4 regions of the Halomonas sp. IOP_14 genome follow, and region 1 is predicted to be linked to each of the others. Evidence: predicted binding sites of a transcription regulator. Region 1 holds the regulator's gene; each other region holds the start of a gene.
The links. The regulator FNR, encoded in region 1, switches genes on or off when oxygen is low (the NO sensors DNR and NnrR bind a similar motif). The targets are predictions, from matches to a motif close to TTGATNTANATCAA.

Region 1 (7,498 bases):
GACGACCAAGAGCCTCGGCCATGAATCCAACGGGGCTTGATCTGCCGCCGCTAATGGCGGCGTTTGTGTTTGGCTTGATGGGCGGCGCCCACTGCATTGGTATGTGTGGCGGCATTATGAGCGCGCTCACCTTTGCAGTCCCCCCCAGCATGCGTCATCCGGCGCGCATGGGAGGCCTGCTGCTCAGCTACAACACAGGCCGCATTGTTAGCTATATGAGCGCAGGCGCGCTGGTGGCACTGCTAGGCACGCTGTTTTCCCTTTCTGCTACGGCACGCCTGCTACTCCAGGTATTTGCCGCACTGATGCTGATCTTAATGGCACTGTATATCGCCAACTGGTGGAAAGGGCTGCTCAAAGTGGAGGCCGTTGGCCGGCGACTATGGCGCTTTATCGAACCCGTGGGGCGTCGCTTGATGCCCGTAGTGCATATTCCCCAAGCCTTCGCCCTGGGAGCGCTCTGGGGCTGGCTCCCCTGCGGGTTGGTCTACTCCATGTTGGCCTGGAGCTTAGCGATTGCCGACCCGCTTCAGGGCGCTCTACTCATGGGCGCCTTTGGGCTTGGCACCCTACCTGCGCTGCTTGCCACTGGCCTGGCTGCCCGCCAGCTCAGCCATTTGATACGTCACCCCGCGACCCGCAGCGTGGCAGCGCTGACAATTATCGCTTTTGCACTGTGGCAACTGTGGACGCTTTCGGTACACAACCTCTAATAGCATGACGTGGCTCAACATTTACCTCCTAACCACGGGTTAGGCTAGCGGCATTTCCTAACGTCGGAGCGCCCCTTCATGCCCGTTCATACCCCTGCTGCCTTACCTCTTGCACCCGCTGCTGCCGCAGCCCCTATGCAGCCGGTGTGGGACGAAGCGTTACTGCGTCGCTACGACACCAACGGCCCACGCTACACCTCCTACCCCACGGCGCTGTCGTTTCACGACCAATTTACCCCTGGCGACCTGACCCAGGCATTGGAGCGTAGCAATGCCAGTAAGCGTCCGCTCTCTCTGTACGTTCATGTGCCCTTCTGCCGCAAGATCTGCTTCTACTGCGCGTGTAATAAAATCGCTACCAAAAACACTGCCCTTGCCGAGCCCTATATAGCCCGGCTTGACCGTGAAATGGTGCTGACCGCACGCCACTTGGATACATCACGACCGGTGGAGCAGTTGCATTGGGGCGGCGGCACGCCGACATTTCTCAGTTTGAACCAGATGGGCGACCTGATTGATCGACTGGATGCACGTTTTGGTCTTTCATCGTCTGCTGATCGCGATTACGCAATTGAAATAGATCCTCGCGAAGCGGATGTGTTTACGCTGCGCCATCTCGAATCCCTCGGCTTTAATCGCATCAGCCTGGGCGTGCAGGATTTAAGCCCGCTGGTGCAGAAAGCGATTAACCGTATTCAGCCTCGGGTACTTACCGAAACGCTGATGGAGGAGGCGCATCGCCTGGGCTTTCGCTCGCTCAATCTCGACCTAATTTATGGCTTGCCATTTCAGACTGAAAAGAGCTTTGCCAACACCCTACGCCAGGTGATCGAGCTCAACCCGGCGCGCCTTTCTGTGTTTAATTACGCGCATATGCCCGAGCGTTTTGCCCCGCAGCGGCGCATTAATGTCGATGACTTGCCAGGCGGAGAAGAGAAGCTAGCGATTCTGCGCACCACCATCGAAATGCTCACCGCAGCTGGCTATGTGCATATCGGTATGGATCACTTTGCCCGCCCTGACGATAGCCTGGCTATTGCCCAGCGCGAAGGCTCGCTGCAGCGCAACTTCCAGGGCTACTCCAGCCATGCTCAGTGCGACTTAATCGGGCTTGGCGTATCGGCGATTTCCCGTATTGATGACGTCTATGCGCAGAATCCTAGCGATCTGGCCCGCTACGAAGCGGCGCTGGATCAGGGGCAGCTTGCCACCGTGCGTGGCATACGCTTAAGTGATGACGACCTGATCCGCCGGGATGTGATTGAGCGGCTGATGTGCGATATGGGCATTGATCTGACCGCCGTTAGCCAGCGCTGGAACATTGATGCCCCCCGCTACTTTGCGCCTGCGCTTGAGCGCCTGCAAAGCGCCGAGCAAGATGGCCTGCTGGCACGCAGCGGCGACCAGCTTAACGCAACGCCAATGGGTCGACTGCTGATTCGCCATATAGCAATGGCGTTTGATACCCATCTTTCCGGGCAAACGGGACAACAGTATTCTAAGATTGTTTAATCACCTTATTGCAGGCATGCTAAAGCGACTATAATAAGTAAGGATTTTCTAATTGATAAGCGGGACCCTCTCAAGGAGCAAAGCATGTTGGAACCCATGAGCCGTCGGCGCTCGCTACTCCATGAAGCTCGCTGCCAAACCTGCAGTTTGAGCTCACTGTGCCTGCCACTTGCCCTTGAGCTGGACGACGTGGGGCAGTTTGACGCCATTATTCGTCGTCGCGCGCCGCTGAAAAAAGGCGAACCGCTGTTTCGTCAGGGCGACACCTTTACCAGCGTTTACGCAGTCCGTTCGGGCAGTTTGAAACAGATCACCGCCGAAGGTAACGGCAGCGAGCAGTTGACCAATTTCTACCTGCCCAGTGAATTGGTGGGGTTGGATGGCATTGACGAAGAGCATTACCCCGGTAGCGTTATCGCCCTGGAAACGACCACCGTCTGCGAGATTCCTTTTGACCGCCTGGACTTACTCTCGGAGGAGCTGCCCGAACTGCGTGGCCAGCTTTATCGCAGCATGAGCAAAGAGTTGCGCGATGACCGGCGTATGATGCGGCTACTTTCGCGTAAAACCGCCGATCAGCGGCTGGCAAGTTTTTTGATTACCCTCTCAGATCGTTTTCGTCGCCGGGGCTACTCGCCTTACAGCTTTCGCCTTTCAATGCCCAGGGCTGATATCGGCAACTACCTGGGCTTAGCGGTGGAAACGGTCAGCCGCATACTAAGCCGCTTTCAGCAGCAGAGTGTGGTGGCGGTCTCAGGGCGAGAGGTCAACATTCTCGATATGCCGCGCTTGATTACCCTCGCCGAAGAGGAAGAGCAAACAGTTAGCTGACGTTAAAGGCTTGGATACGCCCCGCCAGTAGCTCTGCTTGCTTGGCCTCAAGGCCTTCAAAATCGAACAGGCTGCGGTCGGCCAACTGGGAAGGGGCAATGTTGGTGACGGCCTTGAACATGCTCTCCAGACGGCCAGGAAACTTTTTGTCCCACTCGGCAAGCATCTCTTTGACCACCTGACGCTGCATATTAGGCTGTGAACCGCACAGGTTGCAGGGAATAATCGGAAACGCCATCAGCCGCGAAAACTCGGCGATATCCGCCTCTTTGCAGTAGGCCAACGGCCGAATAACGATATTCTTCCCATCATCGGATAGCAGCTTTGGCGGCATCGCTTTCAGGTTGCCGCCAAAGAACATATTGAGAAACAGCGTTTCGAGAATATCTTCCCGGTGATGGCCCAGGGCTATCTTATTGGCGCCAATCTCTTCGGCAAAGCCATACAACGAGCCGCGCCGCAGCCGTGAACAAAGCGCGCAGGTGGTTTTACCTTCCGGGGTTTTCTCTTTTACCACCGAGTAAGTATCGCGCTCGACAATGTGGTACTCCACGCCCTGCTTATCCAGATACGCAGGCAATACGTGCTCGGGAAAACCCGGCTGTTTTTGATCCAGATTGACCGCTACCAGCGAAAAATTGACCGGCGCATTGCGCTGCAAATTGCGCAAAATCTCCAGCATCGTGTAGCTGTCCTTTCCACCGGAGAGGCAGACCATTACGCGATCACCTTCATTGATCATTTGGTAATCAATGATCGCATTGCCCACTTCTCGGCGCAGACGCTTTTGCAGCTTGTTAAATTCACGCTTCTGCTTCGCATCAGCCAGCTCAGGCTGGTCGTGCTCAGCGTTAGCTGGGGTGGCTCCAACCGTATCAAGGTGAGCAGGATCAAAGTGATCAAGAGTTTGCATGGTATAAGCACTGCCGAGGGTAGAAGGCGTGAGAGAAAAAAGTAATAACTATTCTAACAACACTCACCGCCTGACCCAACTAATCAGACGTAGCCACACAAGATATCGCAATTGGAAGTGACTATTTTGACCGCTGCACCATACCTCGGTGCGAGGGCAGCTTGGAGCGAGGGTCTTTTGTCATGGATGACAAAAGTAGCGCCCAGGGAGGGGTTCACAGCGCCCTCGCGGAAAGCTGTCCTCGCCACGACGAAAGAGACTACTATGCCACCTGCGCCATAATACGCTGCAGGCGCATATACAGCAGTGCGCTGGCGGTGGCCTCTCCAAGCACACTCTGCATGCCCATGACGGGTACTTGCCAGCATGCCAACGCCTGGGCGAAGCTGCTGGGCGCTTCGACCTCCGGGTGCAAACGGCGCAGTTGGCGCTGATGCAGTTTTGCCACATCGACCTGGGCGTTGGGCAGGGCAAAATTCAGCCGCTTACTGAGTAGTGCATTCAATGCTCCAATGCGCTTCTCTAACTGCCAGCCAACGATGGGCCGATTGCCGATAAATTCTACTAGCGCGCTCAAGTTATCACTGTTTGGTGGCAGTATCTCCCCCGCCTCGCACAGCAAGTGATGACGGCGCAGCGTTGCGCTCGCGGGCTGCTTCGCGCTGCCAAGGGTGATCACAAAAGCGCGGCTGGTATGCACCTGCTGATGGCTCAGCACCACTGCCGCCACGCTGATCACAGGTGATGATTGCGTGGGCGTTGCGGTGCAGGCGAGCGCCACCAGCTCTTCGCCCATATAGGGCTGAAACAGCCAGGCATAGGGGGAGTCTGCACAACGACGCCGGTCACTTTCACGCCTTAACAAGGTGCGCAGCGAGCCGCTAAATAGCGTCACATGTCGATCTAACAGCCGCATTCCGCTCACGAATACTCCAAATGGTAACGGTGGGAAAGCCGCTGCTTAAAGTCTTTGACAATATGCATCGCTTCGCGCAGTAGGTCGCGCTCCAGGGAAGAGAGGTTCTGCACCACGACACGGTTAGCGCGTCTGCTGCTTTGGGCGTTAGTTTCTTTCGCATCCGCAGAAGTTTCCAGCGTACTTAGCTGCTGCTTGAGGCGCAGCTCAGAAAAAAGCGCCAACGCTTCGCCCAGGTCATCGGCAAAACGGCGATCCAACCGGCCGTCAGTAACCAGGGCATCCAAGCGATCAAACGTCGAGGTGGCTTTGATGCGCCGCTCAAGCGCCATGGTGCGGACACCGTGCACGATAGGGAAAATACCGCCTTTCTTGATATCGATACCGTGCTGAGGCTTTTTCAGCGAACCAAACAGCGTCAGCGGCGTCGAAAAGCGCAGCGCCGTGCGGGCAAAATAGGAAAGCAGCAGCTCATCGCCCGAGCAGCGTTCAAACAGCTCATCGCGCACGCTCTCAAGCAAGCTCGGGTTGCCCGCCACGCCATGAGCATCGAGCATAATGGCCAGCTTCATCAGGCTATCGCCATCACGCTCCCTGGCCCACTTGGCAATATTACCTTTCCATTGGGATACCGTGGCCACCCACGCGGGGTTAGACACCATAATGTTGCCGGGGCACGGCGGGTAACCAAGCTGAATCAGGGTATCGGTGAGCGTTTGCATATGGCTGGCAAGATCAGGCCACTGGGTTTCATCGGCAAGAATCAAGCCGTTATCCTGATCCGTTTTTAGAATCTGCTCACCGCGCCCTTCGCTGCCCATCACCATCATGCAGCTCTGCTCGTGATAGCGCTTATCGACAGTGAACTCCCAGGCCTTGCTAATAATACGGCCGTTTAGTGCCGCAAGCAGATCCATCGCAAAGCGCAGCTTAACGCCCTGGGCCATCAGCGCTTTGACCAGCTCCGGGGTGCGCTGACTGGCAGCTGAAAGCGACTCTAAGTTGGTCGCCTGCTCGATCTGCAGGCTCACCACATAGCTGCGGCTTGAGAAGTAGCTAAGCACGTCGGTGAGCTCTACAACGCCTTTCAAGACGTTTTGCTCCATCACTACCACCCGCGCCACTTTATGGCGGGTCATCAGCACCAATACTTCAAATAAGTACTGATCCGGTGCGACGGTCACCAAGTTAAAATGGGCGATCTTATCCACCGATGATGTTACCGCGCTGCCCTTTAGCACTAAGGCGTTGAGCAGATCGGTTTTGGTCACCATGCCGAGGGTGTCGTCCTGGGTCGACACCAGCAGGCTGTCGGCGTGACTTTCGTTGAGCTGTTTTACAGCGCTAGCGATATCGGTCGTCGCTGCCATCAGCAGTGGCGCACGCATGCACTCGCTTACCTTGGCCAGCATAAAGCCTGCCATGGTGACGCCACCTTCGGCGCGCTTTTCGGTCATCAGGCGCGCCTTATGGGTCAGCGATTGGCGAAAAAAACTGCTGAAATCAGGATAGTGGCGACACAGCTGCTGAAACAGTGCTTTAGGCATTAGGTAACACAGGCACTCCTGTTCAGCCTTAAAGCGGTAGCGGCTTTTACCGTTGAGAATACTGATCGCGCCAAACAGGTCCCCTGCCGTGTAGTGACCAATACGCGCGGTAGATGAGGGCAATGTAGGATCGATTTCCGCCACTTCGCCTTTATGGATCAGATAAACGAACTCACCCGCTTGGCCAGTCTCTAAAATGATTTCGTCACGATCAAAATAGGCCAGGTCAATGCCACGACGAATATGGTCACGCCCCTCATCGTCAAGGAGCGTAAACGGCAGTTGGGATAGATCCACATCGACCATGGGGTATAACCTCATTAAACAGGCTGCGACTAACCGGGTTGTGTCTTAAGGCGCGCTAGCAGACATAAGCAAAAATAAATAAACGTCGTGACTCGATACTGGCCCACATAAATTGGCCCACACCAGCGCTTCAAAAAAACTGTTATCGATTATTATATGAAGGTGGCTGTACGGGTATAAAGGATTCACTTCCCAAGTAGCAAGTATAACCTTGTTATACCTTTAGCTATCACGCTAAAGTCGAAGCGACTTTTGATACACGACCAAAGTATCGACACTTACTAACCGTGCTTCCGGCAAAACCCAGGACATGTATTTAAAGTAGCCAATAACTGCTTTTATTTGCTCACTAGACTATCGTCCTATAGCTCTTCAAACGCCTACAAAATTCGCTTAAACAGCCTCTAAAAACTCGTATTTTCAATAACATGCATCTTACAAAAAGCCAATTCGTCGTTTATTGATACCAAAGTCTGGGATTTATTTTTTGACGTTTATTGCCCAGTATTAACAATGAGTCATGCAGGGTAATCGCACGTCACTAACTAACTCGACATTTCATATCGAATAATAAGGTGATGTGCTAACAGAAGCTGACTCACCACTCCTATCGATAGGGTGGCTTTAGACGTGCGATTGCCCTGATGGGTCACACGCTATTCCTCGTGAACTTTCCCAACCTTAAAAATCACAAGTGGAGAGCAACACAATGGCAGATGACAAAACCAACGCTGCTGAATACTGGAAAGCAAACGTCCGC
Region 2 (7,498 bases), on a different contig from region 1:
GTGGAACATCTCGATGCGGCTATGCAGGCGGAGGGTATTGCCCTTGGCGCACGTAATGAACTGCTGGGCAGACTCGCCCCTATGTACACAGACGTTATGCGTCTTCAGTAACCTGCCAACCGTCACGGCCCATCGCTTTTACCCGGTAGAGTGCTTTGTCGGCGGCTTCGTAAGCGTAGGGAAACGTTGCTTCATCGGCTACAAAACAGCTCCCGCCAACGCTTAACGTCACGCCTTTTTTATCCGGATGGGCAGAGTGGGCAAAACCAGCTTCCCGCAGCCCTTCAATTAGCTGGCGGCAGTAACGCTTCAGCGTGTCGGTGTTCGGGCAGTGAAGTAGTGCCGCGAACTCATCGCCTCCCAAGCGGTAGAGCTGCGCTTCATCATTCAGCGTTTCACCAATCAATGTGGCCAATTGGCGCAAAAGGGTATCGCCTTGCGGATGCCCGTAGGCATCGTTGTACTGTTTAAAAAAGTCTATATCGACCAGAATCAGCCCCAGCGACTGGTGCTGCTGCACCAACACATCCTGATGCAAAGCGCTGCGATTACCGATCCCGGTGAGCGGGTCGCGCATGGCGCGTTTCATCCACTCGAAGGTCTCTTGAGTGGCGCGATCAGTGCGTCTTAGCTGGCGCTCATGGAGCCACCAAAACGCCAAGCCCATCACAAAGATCAATAAACTGGAGTAGGTCAGCACCTGACTATGCTGACGGGTGCTTTCGGAAAAATCGTTAATCGCTGCGCCCCGACGATCAAGCTGATCCATCTCAATATGGGTTAAGCATTGAATCGGTGCGAACAACGCCATCGCCGCAGCGATACGGTCAATGCCCCGCGCCGCGAGCAGCGCCACCAGCCGATCCAACTCCTTCAAACTAGGCTCAACGCAGGTATATTCACGCCGATAAATGTGCACATCGGCTAAGCCGTAGGCCAGGTCAATATCCAAGGCTGCGGCATCCAGCGCATCTTGCTCTGCCTGGTCACTCAATAGCTCGGATTGGGCATTTTGTAGGTAGACCCGTGCCCGAGTAGAAAGCTGCTGACCTGTAAGGCTCCCCGTCTGGCTGAAATAAGCCTGTATTTCGGGGTATACCCAGCGCGATTCATAAACAATCAACACCATAAGTGCCAAAAAGCTCATCAAGCTCAATGATAACCACGTAAAATAGCGGTGCTGGCGAGCTAAAGGCCGGGGACGAACTGTGGGCTGCGCGACGGGCCTAGTTTTGGATGTCACCACTTCGCCTCTATGCTACGAATCATCCAGATCCAGTCATTGAACTCACGCAGGTTTTCTACGTCGCGATCACCCTTGCCCTGATTATTGTAGTCACGCTCTACCAGCCGCACAGGGCCTCGCGTACGGATGGTGAGCGGATCGCCATCCTCAGAGCTAATCAGGTACCAGTTAGGGTCGTCCCACCCTTCTAAGGTAACCTCGTAGTCGTCCCAAGCGGTAAAGTGAAGCGCCGGGGGCACTTCGCCAAACTGTTCAATCAGAAAGGTGCGAAACTCGACGCCCTGCATCTCCACATCGCGCCCTTGATAGGGGTCATAGAGTGTAAACGTCGTATCAGACATGTCGTGCAAGTCACTTAAAGCGACCTTTTGAGTGACATCGCCGTTGATCATATTTACTGCCTGGGCAAAGGCAGTCGCGGGAAGTATTATGCCCACGACAATTAACGCGCACGCTAACCGATCACGTACACGACCCCACGGGCTGTGGTGTAAGGCAACTGCGTTCATGACAAAGCATCCTAGTGTAGTCATTGCTTCAATGGACTTTACCAGAGCACGCCTTGCATTGCTCATTAACGCACGCTATGCGATTGCAACTTTTCAGCACATTTCAGGCAAAAAAAAGCCAGCCCATGGTGGGCTGGCAACAGGAGGTTTACTGCGATAGCAAACCCCCTCCCCTGACAAGGTTTACACGAGGTGGGAAAGCTACTTTTTACGCTCATCTTTACGTAGATGATCACGAATCACGAAGCCCACCCACCCCAGCATAAAAACGATCACTAACGCGACGGTCACTAAGCCGAAAATAACTGTGTCATCCCAATACATGGTGAATCCCCCCGCCGTGATGTATGCGTTCATACTAGCCACTCAACGGCAGAAGAATGCTGACCTAGATCAAGTTACGGCAGGCGGGGGTAAGCGGTTAAACAGGAAATTGATACTGGTCAATTTTTGGGTGCTATTAACCTACAGCACCTTGCGGTCTTCGACTTTACTGTGTTCGGTACCTGGTGGTAACGGATGGCCTTTAGCTAATTCTGCACGGGTAGCTTCGCGTACGTCTAAAATGGTGACTTTATAGTTCAGCGTGCGCCCGGCCAGGGGGTGATTGGTATCGACGGTGACGCGGTCGCCATCGACTTTGAGTACCGTAACAATTTGCGGCCCGGCTTCGCCCTCAGTTTGAAAGCGGCTGCCCGGTTCCAACTCAGCGTTACCAAAAGAGCCACGGCTGACTTCTTGCACCAAATCTTCGTTACGCACACCGTAGGCATCCGCGGGCATTAGTTGAACGCTGAGCTCGGCACCAACGGTTTGACCTGCTAGTGCACTCTCCAACCCTGGCACGATATTGTCGTGGCCATGCAAATACTCTAGCGGCTTATTGCGCGCCTGGGAGTCATCCAATACCTGCTTGCTGCCATCGTTGAGCACGTCGCTGAGGACATAGTGCAAGGTAACTACCTGATGCGCCGTAATCGACATGGAAAACTCCTCTCCGGTAAGCTGTCGGTTTTGTGATAGAACTTCGCGATAGAACTTTGTGATAGCACTTTGCGATAAATACACTGCCTCAGTTTATCACTTGGCCGTTGCCAGCGTCTTTCCACCAGGAGTAGCGTTTAATGTTAAACCCCACCCCCCAGCGCACTTGGCTTGCTGCGCTGGCTATTTATTGTCGTGCCCCCGTTATTACCATGCTGTTTTTGGGGTTTTCTGCAGGCCTACCCTTTTTATTAGTGTTTTCAACACTCTCCGCCTGGCTGCGTAGCGACGGCGTGGAGGTAGCGGCAATTGGCTTTTTTGCCTGGATTGGCATGCTCTACTCGATCAAGTTTTTCTGGGCGCCGGTGGTAGACCGGTTAGCGCTCCCGATTTTGACCCGCGCCTTCGGCCAACGCCGCGGCTGGATGCTGTTAGCCCAGGGGTTGATCGTTGCGGGGTTAGTGGGGCTGGCCGGTTTGAGCCCGGTGGGTAATCTCGGCTGGGTGGCCCTCTTTGCACTGCTGGTGGCGTTTGGCTCAGCGACGCAGGATATCGCTATCGATGCCTATCGCATTGAGTCCGCCGATGACGATGTTCAGGCCGCCATGGCCTCGACCTATATTATTGGCTATCGCGGTGGCTTACTTGCCGCCGGTGCCGGCGCACTGTATATCGCGGCCTCTGCCTCTTGGGATGTGGCCTACATGAGCATGGCGGCGCTAATGGGCATTGGCGTTCTCACCGTGCTGCTGCGCCCTGAACCGAAGCGCGCTTCGCTTTCTATTCAACTTATCCATGAGCCTAAGGTACGGGCGTTTATTCGCGCCAGCCGCGGTAAGCCCAAACTGTTACGCCGCCTGGGTGCCTGGAGCATTGGTGCACTGGTCTGTCCGTTTACCGACTTTTTTCGCCGCTATGGAGTGAAAGCGCTGTGGATTTTGGTGTTTATTGCCGTATTTAGAATCAGCGATTTGGCCATGGCCTCCATGGCCAACCCGCTGTATATCGACCTGGGCTTCTCGCTGGCAGAGATTGCTAACGTGACCAATATATTCGGCATTGCGATGAGCATTACCGGTGGAATTCTAGGCGGGCTATGCGTGGCGCGCTACGGCATTGGCCCGCTGCTGATCTTCGGCGCGGGGTTGGTGATGGTAACTAACCTGCTGTTTGCCGTGCTTGCCGTGGTGGGTAATCAGTTGCCCATGCTGGTGGTGACGATTATCGGCGATAACCTTGCCAATGGCTTAGCCAGTGCGGTGTTTATCGCCTTTCTTTCCAGTCTCACATCACGCGCCTATACTGCAACGCAGTACGCGCTGTTCTCATCACTAATGACGCTGCCAGGAAAGTTTTTGAGCGGTTTTGGTGGGCTGGTCGTAACCTCTCAGGGCTACCCAAGCTTCTTTGTCATCGCAACGTTATTGGGCCTTCCCGCCATTATCTTGGCAATTTGGATCAGCCGAGACAAGCAGTTAGTACCTACCCCCAAGCCTGCTTAAGCAGGCTTGAAGGTTTAGGCTAGCGGTGTGCTTCGAGCCAGTCCAAGGCCCCTGGCGTAGTCCGCCACTGATCGCGCATCAAGGTGCGGTACTGCCACGCTTCCGCCCGGGAGCCGGGGTCAACTTGACCATCGGGGTGAGGCATGGAAGGCCGCGGGCTCTCTGCACAAATTAGCTCTAACGCGTAACGGTTATGGCCAAGCACATCGCCTAGCGCCGCTTCTGCCGCCTCACGCTGCTCTAACCGATAGAGTGCCAGGGCTTTACCCATCAAAAGCCCCAGTACCAGCGAGCCGTCGTCGTCACTCTCTTCCGCAAGTGCCAACGCTTCCTCGTTGCGATCATCGCGCAGCAGCTGGTCAAGTACCAGCTCGCGCAGGCCCAAGCTATCCTCCTGGTCGATCAGCAGTAGCTCCTCGGCGAGCTCCCTGGAGTGCTGTCGCGCCCCGCGCTCCATGCCAACCACCAACGCTAACCCCGTGCGTAGCAGCATGGCGTTGTTGGCATCGTCCCAGCAAAGGTTGCCGTCGCCTTCGGCGCGGGCTTGTTCCAACCACCTTGAGAGGCGCAGCGCCAATGGTTCCAGCAGGCTTGGGGCCATCCACGGCAGGCTGCCAAAGCGGCTGGTGAGCGCCAACGTTAAGTCTTGCACTACCTGTGGGGCGTCCAGCCACTCGGGATGTGCACAGAGTGCCGACATCCACTCAATGGCGTTGCCCCAGGGGTCATCTCGGAAGCCCAACGCTACGTCTTCATCCACCAACACCTGAAACTGCTCATGCCAAGCGGCAAACAGAGTCTCTTCACGAGCACTGGTGTTATATAGCAATCGCCCACTTTCAGGGTCGGCGCTTACATCGATTTTGGGGGCAGTGGGCAGCGCGGCCAGCAATGCCTGAAGCGCTACCAGCGGCGTTGCCAGATCCTCTTCCGCACTCAGCAACTGATCGGCAAGCGTCGCACCGGGGTTATCCGCCAACGCGGCTAAAAAATCCAGCTGATCTTCATCCAGGTCACCCTGGCGAACCAGGCGACGATACCAGAAATTGGCGCGCTCTTTGGCTTCCTGTTCGTGCCCTTCATGCAGCAACAGCATGGCTTCGATGTAGGCCAAGGTAGGCGAATCGGGCAGCGCCTGCTGAGCCTTCACAAAGGCACCGCGGGCACTATCCAGGTCATCGTTATCCAAGTGCATCAGGCATAAACGCTCAAGAGCCACGCCGCGCAAAAACAGCGGCCCCCGCTCCATCACATCATCAAGTAGGTCAGCACGTTTACGGCTAAAACCGCGCTCTTGATAAATATCCAGCAGGATTTCAAAGGCAGGCTCGGCCTGCTCAGGCAGCCGTGACCAGTCACTACCATCGAAGAGTGATTCAAGGATTTGCATAGCGCGGCCCGTCTGACCGCTTTCAGCAGCAATCAACCCGGCTTCCAGTAGCGCTTGAGCCGGAGCCTGTCGGCTATCCAACGCGGCTTTCAGGGTCGCGCCCTTCCATTCGCGCAGCGAGAGCATCCACATCATCTGATCGGGGATCTCAGTGGGAAACTCGATCTGATAGCAACACTGCTTGAATTTGCGCCCTGAGTCACACCAGCACGGTTCATTACGCCCCGGCGTGGCGAGGGGCTCACAGGCAAAGTCGAGCCGCTCTAGCGGTGTTTGCGACCACAGCACTGGTGCCAGCGCTTGGGCCATGGACACATCGCCTTCAAATGAATCCGCGCCTTTGGCACGCACCCAGGTCATAAAATCCGGATAGTGTTCTTGTTGCCTGATTGCCGAGAGTGCCCCGGAGGCGAATCCCAGCAGCTGATCGACCCATACCGCCAGCATTGCCGTCTCCATGTTGTGACAGGATAGCTTGTTAAACGATGTCGTGTTCAACGATATCGAATTAAACAATGACCTGTTTAAAAGCGGCATAGTTTAGCATGAAGGCCGACATGGTCGCAGTGGCAATCGGTTGATCATTAATAGGCTCGATGTAATAGCGGAAGCGTGCGCTCGTGCATATTCAGTCGCGCGCCCAAACGCACTAAATTCCAATAGTGACCGTTCAGCGCCCGGGAAAGCAGCAGCGTTTCTGCGGGAGGCTGTAGGCGATCCATCGCCGCCCACACTTTAGGAGTTAGCTCGCGCAGGCGACGGTGCACCCGCACATCGCTGAAATCCTGCTCGCCCGGCTCAAACAGTGGCGCGATACATTCAGCGGATTCACGATAGAGCGCCAGCGGCGCGCCCTGCCCCTGGCGGCCACCCATTTGCATCAAGGCTTCGTCCATCCCCATGGGGTCATGCTTCAAGGTGGCATCCAACAGTTGCATCATCGCCTTTATGCGCGCATCGGGGACCGCAATTACCGCGCCCAAATCGTAAATCACCAGCCGCCCTTGGGCATCGGCTGCGAAATTACCCGCATGGGGGTCGGCATGTAGTTCGCCGTAGGTAAACAGCTCTTGGGTAATCCAGTCTGCTAATGTCTCGGCAATGCCCTGGCGCGTCTCGTCATCTGCCTCGGCTAATTCGCGCAATGGCGCTCCTTCCACGTAGCGCATCGCCAGCACATGAGGGCCGGAGAGCGCTGGCAAAGGCTCGGGAATCACTAGCCGTGGATCATCCTTATAGCGCTCACGGTAACGGGCCAACGCAGCAGCTTCGGCGTGATAATCCAGTTCCCCACGCAGGCTTTCAGCAAGCTCTTCAAATAGGGCATCCAAACGCGCCTGGGGTACTTTGAACCAGCGGCCTAAACGCATAATGCGTCGCACCTGGATTAAATCGCTCTCCAAAACATCAGCAAGGCCGGGGTACTGCACCTTAAGCACGACCGTTTCGCCCTCATGAGTGGTCGCGCGGTGAACCTGCCCCATGGAGGCGCTGGCAAAGGGGCGCTCCTCGACTTCGCTGAAATAGTGGTCAATGTCGCCGTACTGCTGAACCAGCGCTTCATGAATACGTGGCCAGGGCATCGGTTCGGCCTGGCGCTGCAGGCGGGCAAGCTCCTCGGCAAGATCGGGCGGTAGCAGATCGTCCCACTGGGACATAATTTGGGCAAGCTTCATGGCCGGGCCTTTAAGCTCTGAAAGCCCCTCAAACAGCGCTTCGCCCAGGGCTCGCCAATCCGCTTGGCCACCTAAACGGGTTTTCAGCAGCGCTCCACCAGTGCGTGCACCCAACCCCATTAAACGTCGTGTTCTACCTCGATCACGCATTGATGATGCCCCTTAAATACCAGCCCTGACCATCAAATAGA
Region 3 (7,498 bases), on a different contig from region 1:
GAGCCCGAACGCCCTCCCGGAGGTATTCGACGCTATAGTGCCGCCGATATCGACAGGTTGACGTTCGTGAAAACGGCGCAGCAGCTGGGCTTTAGTCTGGATGAGATCAGTGACCTACTTCGGCTGGAAGATGGCGCCCACTGTCAAGAAGCCAGTGCTCTCGCAGAGCACAAGTTAGGGGACGTTCGCGAGAAGATCGACAGGCTTGAAAGAATTGAGAAGGTGCTGAGCGAAATGGTCGACAGATGCCATGCACAACAAGGCAATATCACTTGCCCGCTAATTGCGTCATTGCATGAAGGGCTCAGAGAAGCAGAAGACCCAAGGGAGTAACTCACCTTCAGTTCGTTGAAAACAACGCGGTCAAAGAGTCGCGATCATCTATGGACCATGTCGACAAGGAAAGTTTGCATGACTAGCTTGCCTGACAACATCCTTCACCTTCCCGAGTACCACGTCCTAGGCACCAAGATGGAAGAGCATGATCTCCACTACCAGGTCGAAGCTCCTGAGCCTCTAGCTTGCGAGGAATGCGGCGTTGAGAGTGAGTTTGTCAGGTTCGGCAAGCGCGATGTGGCCTATCGCGACCTACCCATCCACGGAAAGCGGGTCACCCTCTGGGTGGTCCGTCGCCGCTACACCTGCCGGGCGTGTGGAAGGACGTTCCGGCCAGCTCTTCCGGAAATGGTAGACGATCACCGCATGACGCGGAGGCTTTACAACCACGTCGAGAAGGAAGCCTTCAATCACCCCTACGCCTACGTGGCTGATACCACGGGCCTCGACGAGAAGACTGTCCGCGAGATATTCAAGAAGAAGGCTGAGTTCCTGGCAGCCTGGCATCGTTTCGAGACACCCCGCTGCCTGGGGATCGACGAGCTGTACCTGAACCGCCGCTACCGCTGCATCCTGACCAACCTGGAGGAGCGTACCCTACTGGACCTGCTGCCCGGTCGCCAGCAGGACGCGGTGACGAGGCGCCTCATGAGCATGACCGAGCGCCACCAGGTCGAGATCGTCAGCATGGATATGTGGAAACCCTACCGCCGTGCTGTCCAGGCGGTACTGCCGCAGGCTCGCATTGTGGTCGATAAGTTCCATGTGGTGCGGATGGCCAACGAAGCCCTGGAGAAGGTGCGTAAGGGACTCAGGAAGGATCTGAAGCCAAACCAGCGGCGGACCCTCAAGGGCGATAGGAAGATCCTGCTGAAGCGTGCCCACGACGTTTCAGATCGCGAGCGGCTTATCATGGAGACATGGACAGGGGCCTTCCCTCAGCTCCTGGCGGCCTACGAGCACAAGGAGCGGTTCTACCACATCTGGGACAGCACCACCCGGCGTGATGCCGAAAAGGCGCTGGCCCGCTGGATTGACGACATTCCACAGGGGCAGAAAGAGGTGTGGAAGGATCTCGTCAGCGCCGTCAGCGGATGGCGCGAGGAGGTGCTGGCCTACTTCGAAACCGACACCCCAATCACCAACGCCTTCACGGAGTCGATCAATCGGCTGGCCAAGGACAAGAACCGCGATGGCCGGGGCTACTCATTCGAGGTGATGCGGGCCCGGATGCTCTACACCACCAAGCACAAGAAGAAGGTGCCGCAGATCAAGGAATCCCCCTTCCTGGGCAAGGCCACCATGACCTACAGCATGGGTCTTCCCGAGCCTGAGAAAAACTACGGCGTCGATCTATCAACCTTCTGGGAGAGTTAAGGGTTCGAAGGAGCAAGGGGGCTCCATCTACCACTTAATCCGGATACCCGCTTTTTCGAGCGGTGGCCGGCATTCGGTTCAGGGCGGCACTAAAACCTGCTACGGCGGATGTGGCGGTGGCGTCGTCCATTTTTGCGAGGACCAGATAGCCACTGCTAAGCTCTACCAAGGTGCCTACCGCGGACGCGTTATTCTTACCTTTGATCAGATCGCCTTCCCAGTGGCCGGGCATTTCACGCTTACTGACCTCGGGCGGACGTAAGTGAATGCTGACCATGTCAGGGATCTGTCCACGTCGATCCACTTCGCCACGGCGAGGCTTGCGTGTGGTTTTACCTTGTCGCAAGCAGTGAATCAGTTCCTTGCGAAGGTGGCCAACAGGCAAGGCATAAATGGCCGTGTAGATGGTCTCTCGGCAGACGTAGGCATCGCGCAAATTAGGTAGTTTCATCGTCTTGAGCTTGCCGCTAATTTGTTCGGGAGACAAGCGTCGCCGCAACATATGCACGATGAGATCAAACCGCTCGGTGCCTGGCAAAAGCTTACGCGCAGGACGACAGACCTCTCGACGCTTTTCTCGCTGACGTTGGGCATACCGGGCGCAGTAACCGTTCTGGGCCATTTGGTTACGGCGTATTTCACGAGAGATGGTTGAAGGAGCTCGCCCCAGGAGCTGGGCAATATGCCGAAGGCTCATCCCTTGGGCTTGACCCACTTGGATGCTGGCACGTTCTTCAATACTGAGTTCGAGGTAAGACATGGGACAACACCTTAGCGAAATGCTCAGGTGTTGCACTCAGTTTCTGCGGCCAAGGTTAATAAACAACTAAGAGGTTCATAACGGTGACAACGACCCACTCCAGCGCTCGCGCTTATGGTTGCAAACAGGAGAGTACATATGTCCGTTTGGCTTGTAGATCGTTGACCTGCTCGTGCACATGGGCCTTAGGTGAACGTAAACCTGCTGACTTCGCGATAAGAGATTGACGCGTTTACAGAGCAGGAACATGTCGATACGATTTCCCAGGGATATCTGGGCTATGAACGTATTGGCGGCTATGAAGAGCTTCATGAGCACCTGGGAGTTAGCGTTTCAGACCCTAATGCGACCACCTATCGCCCTGTGCTGGCAATTTTTGCCACTGCGTTACTCATCGATTTTTCTGCCAGTTGGGAGGTTCAGTGCATAATATTCACTGCACGCGTGCTAGAGTATGCCGTAGCCACAGCGATCATACCCCCGGGTCTGCAAAAGCTGCAGGGCGTAGCGAGCTTTAGCGCCATGTTTCTCAACTATGACCTGCACGCCCAGCGCCAAGTCCCCTTCAGTTACGTTTACCTTCACGCCTAGATACTTCCGAAGCTACTAATTGCTGGCCGATACGCTTATCTGGCTGGCTGCGCCACTGGCGCTATTCGTTGGCACCGTGTGACAGGTTCTGTCTTTAAAGCGATATACCTCGATAAACGTGAGCTCAAGTGCGCCTGTGTCGGCAACAGTAATACCCATTAAGCTTTGTATCGCTCACCGAAAACCTAATGATGATGGGAATGAGGCTATGGATACCGCTTGGGTAATTATCGCCTACTTTTTGCGAGGCGCTTGATCAGGATCATATTTCCCTCCGATGCTGTTCAGGTTGCGTTCAGACAAATCATCCATGCTGTTATTGGGGTTATTTATTTGATTTTTCCCAAACCAACGGCCTTAACTGCTGTTGGCTCTTTGGGCGAGTTACTGAGGTGATTATGAGTAACAGTACAAGTAGTCGTTTGCTGATGTTGTGGGTGCCACTTGCTGGGTTTGTCATTTGGGCGGGATACCTGATTGGAACCGAGCACCGTCTCCACCTATTTCAGTTCTTACCTTTCCTCTTTTTGGCAGCATGCCCACTGATGCATATTTTCATGCATAAACACCACGGCGGTCATAAGAACAAAATAGACAAGGACTGAACCACTCTATATATACATGTACGCGCCTGGGAGAAAGACCATGAAAACGACACAACAAGAGCACCGCTTGGGTGTTTCCAAAAACACACTGGTGACTCGGAATTTAAAAATCAAGCCTAGTAAATCCAAACGCATTGAAGAAGCGCTGTCAGATATCGACCGACTCTATGGAATGGATAAGGTGGTCTACAACGAGAAAAACCGAAATATCAGCCTTGCTTACGATGCGCTGAGGCTCTGCATCGATGACGTTGAAAAAATTCTCAAGCTCCATGACATACAGGTCAGCGCTGATCGGTGGAACCGCTTTAAGAAGGAGTATTACCGTTTCGTCGATCAGAACGTTAAAGACAACGCTAAACAGGAACCTTGGAGCTGTCATTAATAGTCATAACGGCTACATGACACAACCAGGAGCAAGACTAGCTAGTTTAGGGTAAGAGCTGCTTGCCTGTGGCCTCGCAAAATCAGACCTTCCGTTAGTCATTTGCCATGTGGCTGCACATAGGTTCTATATTTAATTTATATAGCATCAAAAAACACCGCACAGGAGTCCTCGGCAGTTATTGCTGCTGTGGTTGCCGTTAATACAAGGAGTCGCTTTCATGGTTGGGCAGGATAGAACGCCACAATATAAAGAAAACAGTCTTTCGTTGGTCGGTGCCGTTGCATTAGGCACCGGCGTGATGATTGGGGCCGGTATTTTTGCGCTAACCGGCCAAATGGCCGAAATGACTGGTCGGCTATTTCCTCTAGCCTTTCTGGCCGCTGCCGTCATTGTCTCTTTCAGCGCTTATTCTTACGTTAAAATGTCCAATACCTTCCCATCAGCAGGTGGGATTGGCATGTATTTACAGAAAGCGTATGGCCCGACGCTTCCCACCGCCTTTCATGCCCTCCTGATGTATTTTTCCATGGTGATCGCACAGAGTTTTTTGGCGAGAACGTTTGGTTCCTACACGCTTGAGTTGTTTGACCTGGGGGATCGTTCACTATTTGTGCCCCTACTCGGGGTTGGTTTACTGCTAATAGCCTTTTTGATCAATTTATCCGCCAACCGCTTGATCGAGACCGTCGCCTCGGTGCTCGGATTTATCAAAATAGGTGGCATTATAGTGTTTGGTATTGTCGGCGTGTTTATTGCCGACTCCATCGAAATGGGTGCTGGCAACGATGCACCTACGCCTACGATAACGGGCTTTTTAGGTGCTACGGCGCTCGGCATACTGGCATTTAAAGGCTTCACGACGATTACCAATAGTGGTTCGGAGCTTAAAGATCCTAAGCGGAATCTTGGCAAAGCTATCACGATCTCGATTGCGCTATGCGTGGTGATCTATGCCCTTGTCGGTTTTGCCGTTGCCAGCAACCTATCTTTGCCTGAAATTATCGAAACCCAAGACTACTCCCTGGCCGCCGCTGCCCGTCCCGCACTGGGTGAAGCGGCAGTTGCGTTTACCGTCATTCTCGCCATGTTGGCAACGGCGGGCGGTATCATCGCCAGCGTCTTTGCCGTTTCACGCATGCTCGCCATGCTGACAGAAATGAAGCTGGTTCCTCACCGCCATTTCCACATGCCCGGCAGTGTACAAAAGCATACACTGGTGTACACCATCGTATTTGGCTTAGTGCTCACCGCTTTTTTTGACCTGAGCCGCATCGCAGCATTAGGCATCATTTTCTACCTGATCATGGATATGGCCATCCACTGGGGTGTGCTTCGTCATCTCAAGGACAGAGTGGGGGCTAATCCTGTTATTCCTAGCATTGCCATACTACTAGATGCTGTCGTGTTAATCGGCTTTTTATGGGTAAAAGCCATCTCGGACCCCATGGTGCTCATCGTTGCTGGCGTAGTAATGGCTACTCTTTTACTCGGCGAATGGATTTTCCTATCCAAACGCGACGCTTCAAACGATAGCGAGCACTCTCACACTCATTAACGTTAATAGCGTTATAGGAGGTACCAAATGGACGTTAGAACCTTTGGTGAATTGATCGATTGGACCCGTCAGTTACACGAGCATCTTGCAGCTTGCCTTGCTCATTGCGCCGATATACACGAAGAAGAGCGCGCTCGCATGTTGCTCAATTACTTAGCTGCACAGGAAGCGGAAATGCAGCGCGTTGTGGCGCGCTTTGAACAGACTGCTGACGCGAAAGCATTAAAAACCTACGTTTATGACTATTTGGAGCATAAACCTATCCGTACGCATCGTACCTGCGATGCGCCCTATTCCACGCTAAGTGTTGACGACATTTGCCGAGAGGTTTTTGATTTCCATGAACAAACGATAAACCTTTATCGAACCCTCGTTGGCAAAGCGGAAATTCCTGAGGCTAAAGAGCTCTTAGATTCCCTTTTAGCACTTGAAGAGCACGAAGCCATGCGCCTTGTTCGCCAAACGGGGAGAATGAACGATGTCTGAAGACCATAACGAGACAAAGGTGAAAGACCCTGTTTGTGGCATGGACGTTGATCCCCATACCTCCCGCCACCGTGCCGATCACGCGGGTAAGACTTGGTACTTCTGCTCAGAAAAGTGTCAGGAAAAGTTTATTGCCAAGCCTGATGCGTATCTTGAGCCAAGCAAACAGTCACAAGCGTCAGTACCCTCGGGGTCTATTTATACTTGCCCGATGCACCCAGAAGTTCGACGAGAAGGCCCAGGCGACTGTCCAATCTGTGGTATGGCGCTGGAACCTGAGACCGTCTCTGCTGACACCGGCCCTTCGGACGAACTCAAGGACATGACCAGGCGTTTCTGGATCGGCCTAGTACTGACCCTCCCCGTGTTTGCCCTAGAAATGGGTGGCCACGTGTTTGGCCTTATGCATTTTATTTCCCAGCAAACCTCTAACTGGATTCAACTGCTGCTGGCAACGCCGGTAGTCGTCTGGGCAGGTTGGCCATTCTTTGTACGCGGATGGCGTTCGCTAGTGCATCGCAGCCTTAATATGTTCACGCTAATCGCGATCGGTACCGGCACCGCGTTGCTCTACAGTTTGCTGGCCACCCTCACACCGGGCATCTTTCCCGACGCCTTCCGTCAAGCCGATGGTTCGGTGGCCGTTTATTTCGAAGCAGCGGCAGTGATTGTCGTTTTAGTTTTACTGGGACAAGTATTAGAGCTACGCGCTCGTGAAAAAACCTCTGGCGCTATTCGTGCTCTGCTCGACTTGGCGCCTGCTACCGCTCGACGCCTTGATGATCAGGGCAATGAGGAAGATATCTCTCTTGACCAGGTTCAGGTAGGGGATCGTCTCCGGGTGCGCCCCGGCGATAAGGTGCCATTAGATGGCGAAGTGATGGAAGGTCGCTCCAACGTTGACGAATCCATGGTTACCGGTGAACCACTAGCGGTGAAAAAGGAAGTCGGCGATGGCGTCATTGGCGGCAGCATCAATGGTCAAGGATCCTTTGTCATGCGCGCTGACAAGGTGGGCCAGGACACGATGCTGTCGCAGATTGTGCAAATGGTCGCCAGCGCCCAGCGCAGCCGCGCACCCATTCAAGGGCTTGCCGACAAAGTCGCCAGCATCTTTGTACCCGTCGTTATTCTCATTGCTGTTGTGGCTTTCATCGCCTGGTCATTGTGGGGCCCTACCCCGCCGATGGCGTTTGGCCTTATTGCGGCGGTTAGTGTTCTGATCATTGCCTGCCCGTGCGCGCTAGGTCTTGCTACCCCCATGTCAATTATGGTCGGTGTAGGGCGCGGTGCCCAGTTAGGCGTGTTGATTCGCGATGCCGAAGCTCTTGAACGTCTAGAGAAGGTCGACACCGTCGTCGTCGACAAAACCGGCACGCTTACCGAAGGCAAACCACGAG
Region 4 (7,498 bases), on a different contig from region 1:
CTACACGAACAAGCACCATGTCCATATTGCCTTGGCGGCTGACTTCGATCTCGTAGTGGGGAGAAAGCGACGCGATCTTGAGCAGTTGCTCTTCGATCTGGGTGGGGAACACATTCACCCCGCGAATGATCAGCATGTCGTCGCTGCGGCCAGTGATCTTGTCGATGCGTCGCATGGGGCGCGCGGTGCCCGGCAGCAAACGGGTCAGGTCACGGGTGCGGTAGCGAATCACCGGTAGGCCTTCTTTGGTCAAGGTGGTGAACACCAGCTCGCCGTATTCGCCGTCTGGCAGGACGTCACCACTGACCGGGTCGATGATCTCGGGGTAGAAATGATCTTCCCAGATGGTCGGGCCATCTTTGGTTTCCAGGCACTCCATGCCTACGCCCGGGCCCATTACCTCAGAGAGACCGTAAATATCGAGGGCGTCGATGCCCAGGCGCTGCTCTAAGGCTGTGCGCATGCTGTCGGTCCAAGGTTCGGCGCCGAAGATGCCAGTACGCAAGGGCAGCGTATGCGGGTCGATGCCTTGGCGCTCCATTTCGTCCGCGATGTTGAGCATATACGAGGGGGTGACCATGATGATGTCCGGCTCGAAATCACGGATCAACTGAACCTGTTTCTCGGTCTGGCCGCCCGACATGGGAATCACCGCGCAACCCAGGCGTTCGGCACCATAATGCGCGCCCAGCCCACCGGTGAACAGACCATAGCCATACGCCACATGCACCTTGTCGTTGCGGCTGCCGCCGGCGGCGCGGATCGAGCGCGCCATCACATCAGACCACACATCAATATCGTTCTGGGTGTAGCCGACTACCGTCGGTTGCCCGGTGGTGCCGCTGGAGGCATGGATGCGAACGATCTCGCTCATCGGCGTGGCCAACATGCCGAACGGGTAGTTGTCGCGCAAATCGGCCTTGGTGGTAAAAGGTAGTTTGGCGAGATCCGCCAGCGTCTGGATATCGTCGGGATGCGCCCCAGCCTTGTCGAAGGAGTGGCGGTAGAAGGGCACATTGTCGTAGGCGTACTTCAGGCTCCACTTCAGGCGCTTGACCTGAGTGGCGCGCAGCTCGTCGACGCTGGCGGTTTCCAGGGGATCGAGCGTTGCAGTATCGATACGCGTTGCGGGCTGATTCATCAGGGGGCTCCGATCAAGCTAGTTGTTATTGGACTAGTTTCTAAATGCGTCATGGTCTATGGAGTGGCTTTAGTAATGCTTATAAGCGCTCAATGTCATTGGCTATCTCCAGCAGCGGTGTCTTCCAGGCGGCGTACGCTGCCGCGAATTTTGTAGGAACGCCCGCGGAACAAGGCAACGGTATCGCCGTGCTGATTGCGCAACGTAATGTCGTAAATGCCGGTACGCCCGCGGCGGCTGCGCTCTTCGGCGGTGGCGGTGATCTCGTCGCCCAGCTGGCCGGGGCCGAGGTAGTCGATACTGCAGCCAGCGGCCACGGTGGCTTCATCGTAGCTGTTGCAGGCAAACGCAAAGGCGGAATCGGCGAGGGCAAACAGAAACCCGCCATGGCAGTTGCCGTGCCCCTGCACCATGTCCTGACGCACGGTCATGGTCAGTTCGGCGAAGCCGGGGGCTACGCGAGTAATACGCATGCCCAGCCCTTGGCTGGCGTGGTCACGGGAAAACATTGCCTCGGCGCAGGCTTCCGCCAGTTGCTGCGGGTTCAGCTGGGAATCACGCATGAAAGCTTTCCTCGTATAGGGCTTCGAGCCGAGCAAACACCTGACGCTTGGCCTCAAGGTTCTCGACGATAGCCTCGATAACCAAACGGCTATCGGTCAAGGCATTAATGGCGCCTGTGCTGATGATGCTAATAGTGGCGGTAGAGAGAAGGGTTGGCATATCACTCTCCCTTGAAGGTGGGGCGACGTTTTTCCATAAAAGCACTGACGCCTTCGCGGTAATCTTCGCTGCGCCCAGCAAGGCGCTGAAGGTCGCGTTCCAGGTCGAGCTGTTCGTTGAATCTGTTATCGCTGCTGGCATGCAGGGCGCGCTTAATCAGCGCTAGGCCATGGGTTGGTTGAGTGGCCAGGTGGCGAGCCATGCTCATGGCTTCTTCTTGAAGCGCCTCATCGTCGACGCAGCGCCAGATCATGCCCCACTGTTCGGCGGTCTCGGCGGGCAGCTTGTCGCCCAGCATCGCCAGGCCCTTGGCGCGGGCCATGCCCACTAAGTTAGGCAATGTCCAGGTGCCGCCGGAGTCTGGAATCAAGCCGATCTTACAGAAGGCCTGAATAAAGCTTGCCGAGCGCGCGGCCAATACGATGTCGCAGGCCAGGGCGATGTTGGCACCGGCACCTGCGGCCACGCCGTTCACCGCACAAATGGTCGGGAACGGCATGTCTTTAAGGGCGCGCAGCATGGGGTTGTAACGTTTCTCAAGCGACTCGCCGAGGTCGGGGGCTTCTGCGCCGGGCGCGACGCTACGGTCGGAAAGATCCTGGCCGGCGCAGAAGCCTCGACCGCTGCCGGTCAGCAGCAAAGCGCGAACGCTTGAATCCTGGCGCACGGCTTTTAGCACCTTGCGCATCTCGGCATGCATTTCGGTATTGAAGCTGTTCAAGCTTTCGGGGCGGTTCAGCGTGATGCAGGCGACGCCGTCTTCCACGCTGTAAAGCAGGGGCGCTTGGCTCATGGGTAATGTCCTTGTGTCAGTGCCCTTGAAAAGTGGCAGGTCGTTTTTATTGGAAGGCGCATGCCCTTTTCGCGGTCGGCGGTGCCCGCCAGTGACCGTTCGGCCTGTGGTGTACAGGATGAATCTCTGCCGAGTATAGATTTATTTTGATACACATCAATATTATATGGGTGATTATAATGTGTCGCTTGTTGGTGTTGTTGGTAGTTTGTTATTTATTAACAATAACTTGTGTGACTTTTTTGCGAATATAAGATAATTGTTAGACGATGGTATAAAAAAACCAAGGTCGTCTAAAAAACTGACTTACAGCAGGGTGCGTCGAGTTTTTAGATAGCGGTGTGCCCATTCTTCAGTAGACGGCGACAGGTAAAGTGTTTGATGTTTTGTTACGTAAAATATAATCTTAGTTGATATTGCGTATCAAGATAGATTGAGCGCAGGAGCGCCCCATGACGCAATCAGCGCAGCAAAGGCGCGATAACCCTAGGTGGCTACACAACTGATGGGGCAGGGGCCGAACAGTTCGAAGAGCGGGCGATGGGGGCAGCACCCCACACGGCCAATCAAGCTAACGGAGAGTGTTATGCCTTACTATCGACTTGAAGGGGTGACGCCGGTGGTACACCCGACCGCCTATGTCCATCCTACTGCGGTGTTAATTGGCGACGTAATCGTGGGCCCCAACTGTTATGTAGGCCCCGGCGCGGTGATGCGTGGTGATTTCGGGCGGCTGGTGCTGGAAGAGGGATCTAACCTTCAGGATACCTGTGTGATGCACGGCTTCCCAGGCTGCGTCACCAAGGTTGAGAAGGATGGCCATATCGGCCATGGCGCGGTACTGCATGGCTGCGTGATTGGGCGTGATGCCATGGTCGGCATGAATGCCGTGGTGATGGACGGCGCCAACATTGCCGAACGATCTATCGTTGCGGCGGCAGCGTTCGTTAAGGCGGGCTTCGAGTGTGAGCCCCAGTCACTTGTGATGGGGGCACCCGCAAAGGTTAAGCGCGCGCTGAGTGATGAAGAGTTCGACTGGAAACAGCAGGGTACCCAGGAGTATCAGCGCTTAGTGGGCCGTTGTCGGGATAGCCTGGAGCCCTGTGAACCGCTGGCAGAACTCGATGCTGACCGTCCAACCTTGCTGGCTGGTGATACTCAGCCCAAGCAGCAGACCTTAGCATAGCGTGGCAAGGCGATGCTGTTGGTATGGCTCGCTACCACAACCACATCACTCCCCCCTGGCGGGCCATCCCCCAACCCCAGCCATGGGTCGATGGCCCCAGGAGGCCTTTGTGATCGCCCCTGAAGGTGAAGAGATTCATTGCCACGAACACGGCCGGATCAACGTCTAGTTCCTCTGGGGCCGCTACGCTGCACTAGACGACACCGCTAGCTGCTGTGCGCGCGTCCTGGGCGGCAGCCCCAGGTTCAGGCAGAGGCACCGCAGCCCCATAACCCCCCTTGAGAGCCAAGTCTCAGACCTGAGTCGGTCGGAAAATTCGGGTGCCGCCACGGTCAATGATGACCAAATTCGCAGAGGCAAAGTGTTTCAAGACCATACGCGACTGTCGCAACTTGGGGCACCGATTGTCGCTTGCTGGCCAAGCATCTAAAAAACTCGGGCAAGAAAATCACTCCAACCACATGAATAAAAAGAAGTTGTTGATAGTCGGCGCGGTCAATGCAGGTTGAATGGTACTGGCACATACCTTCGATGTTCGCCTGCGCAGACCACCGCAGACGAACATCACGACAATAATAATGCGTGGAGAACTCTCCGTGATGAGACATGCACTTCCCATAGGGCTCTGTAGCCTAGCCCTGCTGCTGCCTACGGGCATCGTCTTGGCCTCTGCTGGCAGCGAGGCCATCGACAGGTACTGTTCAGGCTGCCACCAGACCCAAAGTGGCCCCCAGAGCTGGAGCCGCATTAGTGCACAGCGCAAGACCCCGGAAGGTTGGGACATGACGATCGCGCGCATGCAGACCATGCACGGCCTGGAGCTGCCCCTGGAGGCGCGCCGGGATATCGTCAAGTTCCTCGCCGATACCCGCGGCCTGGCCCCTGAGGAGAGCGCGCCCCAACGTGAGCTGATCGAGCGACGCCTCAACCGTATTGAGTCTTTCGATCATCCCAGCTACCAGGAGATGTGTGCCCGCTGTCATACTGGCGGCCGCGCCCAACTGCAGCGCCGTCCCCAGGAAGAGTGGGAGAGACTGGTGCACTTCCATGTGGGCCAGTTCCAGACCATTGAGTACCAGGCCATGGCACGGGATCGTGACTGGTTCGATCTCGCCCTGAACGAGATCGCTCCCTGGCTGGCCGAGACTCAAAGTCTCGAAAATGAAGCCTGGGAGTCATGGCAGCAGGCCGAACAGACCTCTCCTGAGGGCGACTGGCAGCTCTGGGGGCACTGGCCCGGAGAAGGCGACTTTTATGCCGACGTGACTATTAACGCCGCTGAAGGCGAGGATGCCTACTCCCTTAGCCTGGACGGCGCTTTCACCAGTGGTCGCCCGCTCAGTGGCGAAGGCCAGGCCATCGTTTATACCGGCTACGAGTGGCGCGCCAACCTGAACCTCAACGGCCGTGATTTCAAGCAGGTGCTGGATCTCTCCGGCGTGCATCCCAGCGGGCGCATCTTCGATGATCATGACGATGCTTTTGGCATGATGGTGGAAATGGTGCCTCACGAAGCGGCCGAGTCTGCTGTGTTGGCCAGCCTGCCCGCCTCGCTCAAGGCCGGCGAGCGCAGCCGGCTGGTGCTGCTGGGCTACGGCCTTGGGGAGGGAGAGATCAATCTGGGGGAGGGCGTCACCGTGCGTAACGTGGTCGAACGTAGCGACATGCGCCTGGTGCTGGACGTTGAGGCCAGCACCGATCTTACGCCCGGCTGGTTGACTATGCAGATTGGCGAGATCAGCGCTGAGAGACTGCTCGCTGGCTACCGCACGGTGGATCGCCTGGAGGTAAGTCCAACGCTGGGAGTTGCTCGCATCGGCAACGATAAGACTCCGCCAGTGAGCGGCGTCTTCACCGCCGCCGGCTATCTGGATGGCGCTGATGAGACCATCCCGCTGGGGCAGGTACCGGTACGTTGGAGCGTGTCCCCCTGGGACGAGATCGCCGAGCGCGACGAGGATGTCAGGTTTGCGGGCATACTGGACGCCGCCACAGGGATCTTCTCGCCGGCCGGGGCCGGGCCCAACCCGCTGCGCCAGTACAACGCCAACAGCGTGGGCAACCTGCGGGTGACCGCCAGTGTGGTGGGACAGGAGGCGATACAGGACGAAGCCCAACTGATCGTTACCGTGCAACGCTGGAACAACCCACCGCTTCGCTAGGAGGTCACCATGGGAATCTTACAAGCCATACCCGAGAACCTGCATCGGATGGAAGTGGAAGGCCAGCCGCTGTGGTTCCATATCCCCACCACCAGCCTGTTTGCCCCGGATGCCCTCAGCGAGGAGCTGCTGGCTCTGGCCGGGCGAAAGGAGGGGCTCGACAGCGGGGCGCTGCCGGGACATCTGACACATCAGGTCAGCGGCGACGATATTCAGGAGCGGCTGCTACAGCTCAAAGCGCTGAAGCTGATCACCGATGGAGTCGTCCAGGCCTATAATCCCAGCGTAAAGGTGGAGCAGTTCCCGCTCTCTACCGTGGTGCTCAACGTCAATACCGGCTGCAACCTGAGCTGCAGCTACTGCTATAAGGAAGACCTGGATACCCCCCGGGACGGCAAAAAGATGGATCTGGCCACCGCCCAGGCCTCCATCGAGATGATGCTGCGCGAGGCCCCCCAGCGGGATCGCTACAACATCGTCTTCTTCGGCGGCGAGCCGCTCAGCAACATGCCGTTGATCCGCCAAGTGGTTGACTGGGCCGAGGCGCGCATCTACGGGCTCGGCAAGGCAGTGGATTTCACGCTGACCACCAACGCCACCCTGCTGAATGAGGAGAAAATCGCCTTCTTCGACGCCCATCGTTTTGGACTCACGGTGAGCATGGACGGCCCCAAGGCGATCCACGACAAGAACCGCATTGCGGTCAACGGCCAGGGCACCTACGATCTGGTGGCCAAGCGCATTAAACCTCTGCTGGCCAGCTATCGCTCACGGCCGGTGGGGGCCAGGGTGACCCTGACTCGTGGCATCACCGACGTCATCGGTATCCACGCCCACCTGGTCAATGAGCTGGGTTTCGCCGAAGCGGGCTTCGCTCCCGTCACCTCTGGTGATATGGCGGCCTACAATCTTACCGGCGACGAGCTCAAGCAGGTCTTCGACGGTATGGTCGAGCTCGGTGAGCGGGCCGTGGCAGCCGCCATTCAGGGGCGCGATATCGGCTTCGGCAACTTCAACCAACTGCTCACCGATCTTTGGGAAGGGCGCAGCAAGGCGGTGCCCTGCGGCGCAGGCCTAGGGTTGGTCTCGGTGGATCATGCGGGCGATGTACACCTCTGTCACCGTTTTACTGGCTCCGAGATGCCTACCTTCGGCAGCGTCCAGGAGGGGCTTGATCACGCTGGTCTCAAGCAGTTTATCGAAGCCAGGAGCGATCGCTCCGAGCGTGGCTGCAGCAACTGTCGGATCCGCAACCTCTGCTCCGGTGGCTGCTACCACGAGAGCTACGCTCGCTATGGCGACCCCATGACCCCCACCTATCACTACTGCGACCTGATGCGCGACTGGGTCGATTTCGGCATTCAGGCCTATGCCCGCATCCTGCGCCATAACCCCGATTTTCTCGACGGCCCCCTGGCCGGGAGGCAAACAGCATGACGAATAACAAGAAGAACTTGACCGCACTGGGGTTGGCCCCCCTCAACCGCAAGGCC

Region 2: ccoM (cytochrome c oxidase subunit CcoM) is a predicted target of FNR. The motif match lies at 2,139-2,152, and genes of this name have one in related genera.
Region 3: K7H09_RS15150 (DUF2933 domain-containing protein) is a predicted target of FNR. The motif match lies at 3,317-3,330, and genes of this name have one in related genera.
Region 4: paaG (2-(1,2-epoxy-1,2-dihydrophenyl)acetyl-CoA isomerase PaaG) is a predicted target of FNR. The motif match lies at 2,804-2,817, and genes of this name have one in related genera.

Annotation. Positions count from the first base shown of each region.
Region 1 covers NZ_JAINWD010000053.1:14,868-22,365, reverse strand. The annotation lists gene ccoS (cbb3-type cytochrome oxidase assembly protein CcoS) at 1-24, shown strand, start outside; gene K7H09_RS22285 (sulfite exporter TauE/SafE family protein) at 21-713, shown strand; gene hemN (oxygen-independent coproporphyrinogen III oxidase) at 792-2,225, shown strand; gene fnr (fumarate/nitrate reduction transcriptional regulator Fnr) at 2,310-3,056, shown strand; gene ttcA (tRNA 2-thiocytidine(32) synthetase TtcA) at 3,049-3,969, opposite strand; gene K7H09_RS22265 (DNA polymerase III subunit epsilon) at 4,232-4,885, opposite strand; gene K7H09_RS22260 (DUF294 nucleotidyltransferase-like domain-containing protein) at 4,891-6,738, opposite strand; gene K7H09_RS22255 (DUF4212 domain-containing protein) at 7,448-7,498, shown strand, end outside.
Region 2 covers NZ_JAINWD010000028.1:14,839-22,336, forward strand. The annotation lists gene K7H09_RS16730 (group I truncated hemoglobin) at 1-111, shown strand, start outside; gene K7H09_RS16735 (GGDEF domain-containing protein) at 95-1,147, opposite strand; gene K7H09_RS16740 (hypothetical protein) at 1,240-1,755, opposite strand; gene ccoM (cytochrome c oxidase subunit CcoM) at 1,957-2,112, opposite strand; gene K7H09_RS16750 (FKBP-type peptidyl-prolyl cis-trans isomerase) at 2,221-2,739, opposite strand; gene K7H09_RS16755 (AmpG family muropeptide MFS transporter) at 2,880-4,241, shown strand; gene K7H09_RS16760 (SEC-C domain-containing protein) at 4,261-6,078, opposite strand; gene K7H09_RS16765 (ABC1 kinase family protein) at 6,216-7,457, opposite strand.
Region 3 covers NZ_JAINWD010000022.1:944-8,441, reverse strand. The annotation lists gene merR (Hg(II)-responsive transcriptional regulator) at 1-333, shown strand, start outside; gene K7H09_RS15160 (ISL3 family transposase) at 412-1,713, shown strand; partial or broken gene K7H09_RS15155 (IS30 family transposase) at 1,763-2,473, opposite strand; gene K7H09_RS15150 (DUF2933 domain-containing protein) at 3,463-3,669, shown strand; gene K7H09_RS15145 (hypothetical protein) at 3,710-4,054, shown strand; gene K7H09_RS15140 (APC family permease) at 4,275-5,612, shown strand; gene K7H09_RS15135 (hypothetical protein) at 5,640-6,098, shown strand; gene K7H09_RS15130 (heavy metal translocating P-type ATPase) at 6,091-7,498, shown strand, end outside.
Region 4 covers NZ_JAINWD010000008.1:145,233-152,730, reverse strand. The annotation lists gene paaK (phenylacetate--CoA ligase PaaK) at 1-1,141, opposite strand, end outside; gene paaI (hydroxyphenylacetyl-CoA thioesterase PaaI) at 1,237-1,704, opposite strand; gene K7H09_RS08840 (3-hydroxyacyl-CoA dehydrogenase NAD-binding domain-containing protein) at 1,697-1,864, opposite strand; gene paaG (2-(1,2-epoxy-1,2-dihydrophenyl)acetyl-CoA isomerase PaaG) at 1,866-2,657, opposite strand; gene paaY (phenylacetic acid degradation protein PaaY) at 3,244-3,843, shown strand; gene peaA (quinohemoprotein amine dehydrogenase subunit alpha) at 4,443-6,005, shown strand; gene peaB (quinohemoprotein amine dehydrogenase maturation protein) at 6,015-7,442, shown strand; gene qhpC (quinohemoprotein amine dehydrogenase subunit gamma) at 7,439-7,498, shown strand, end outside.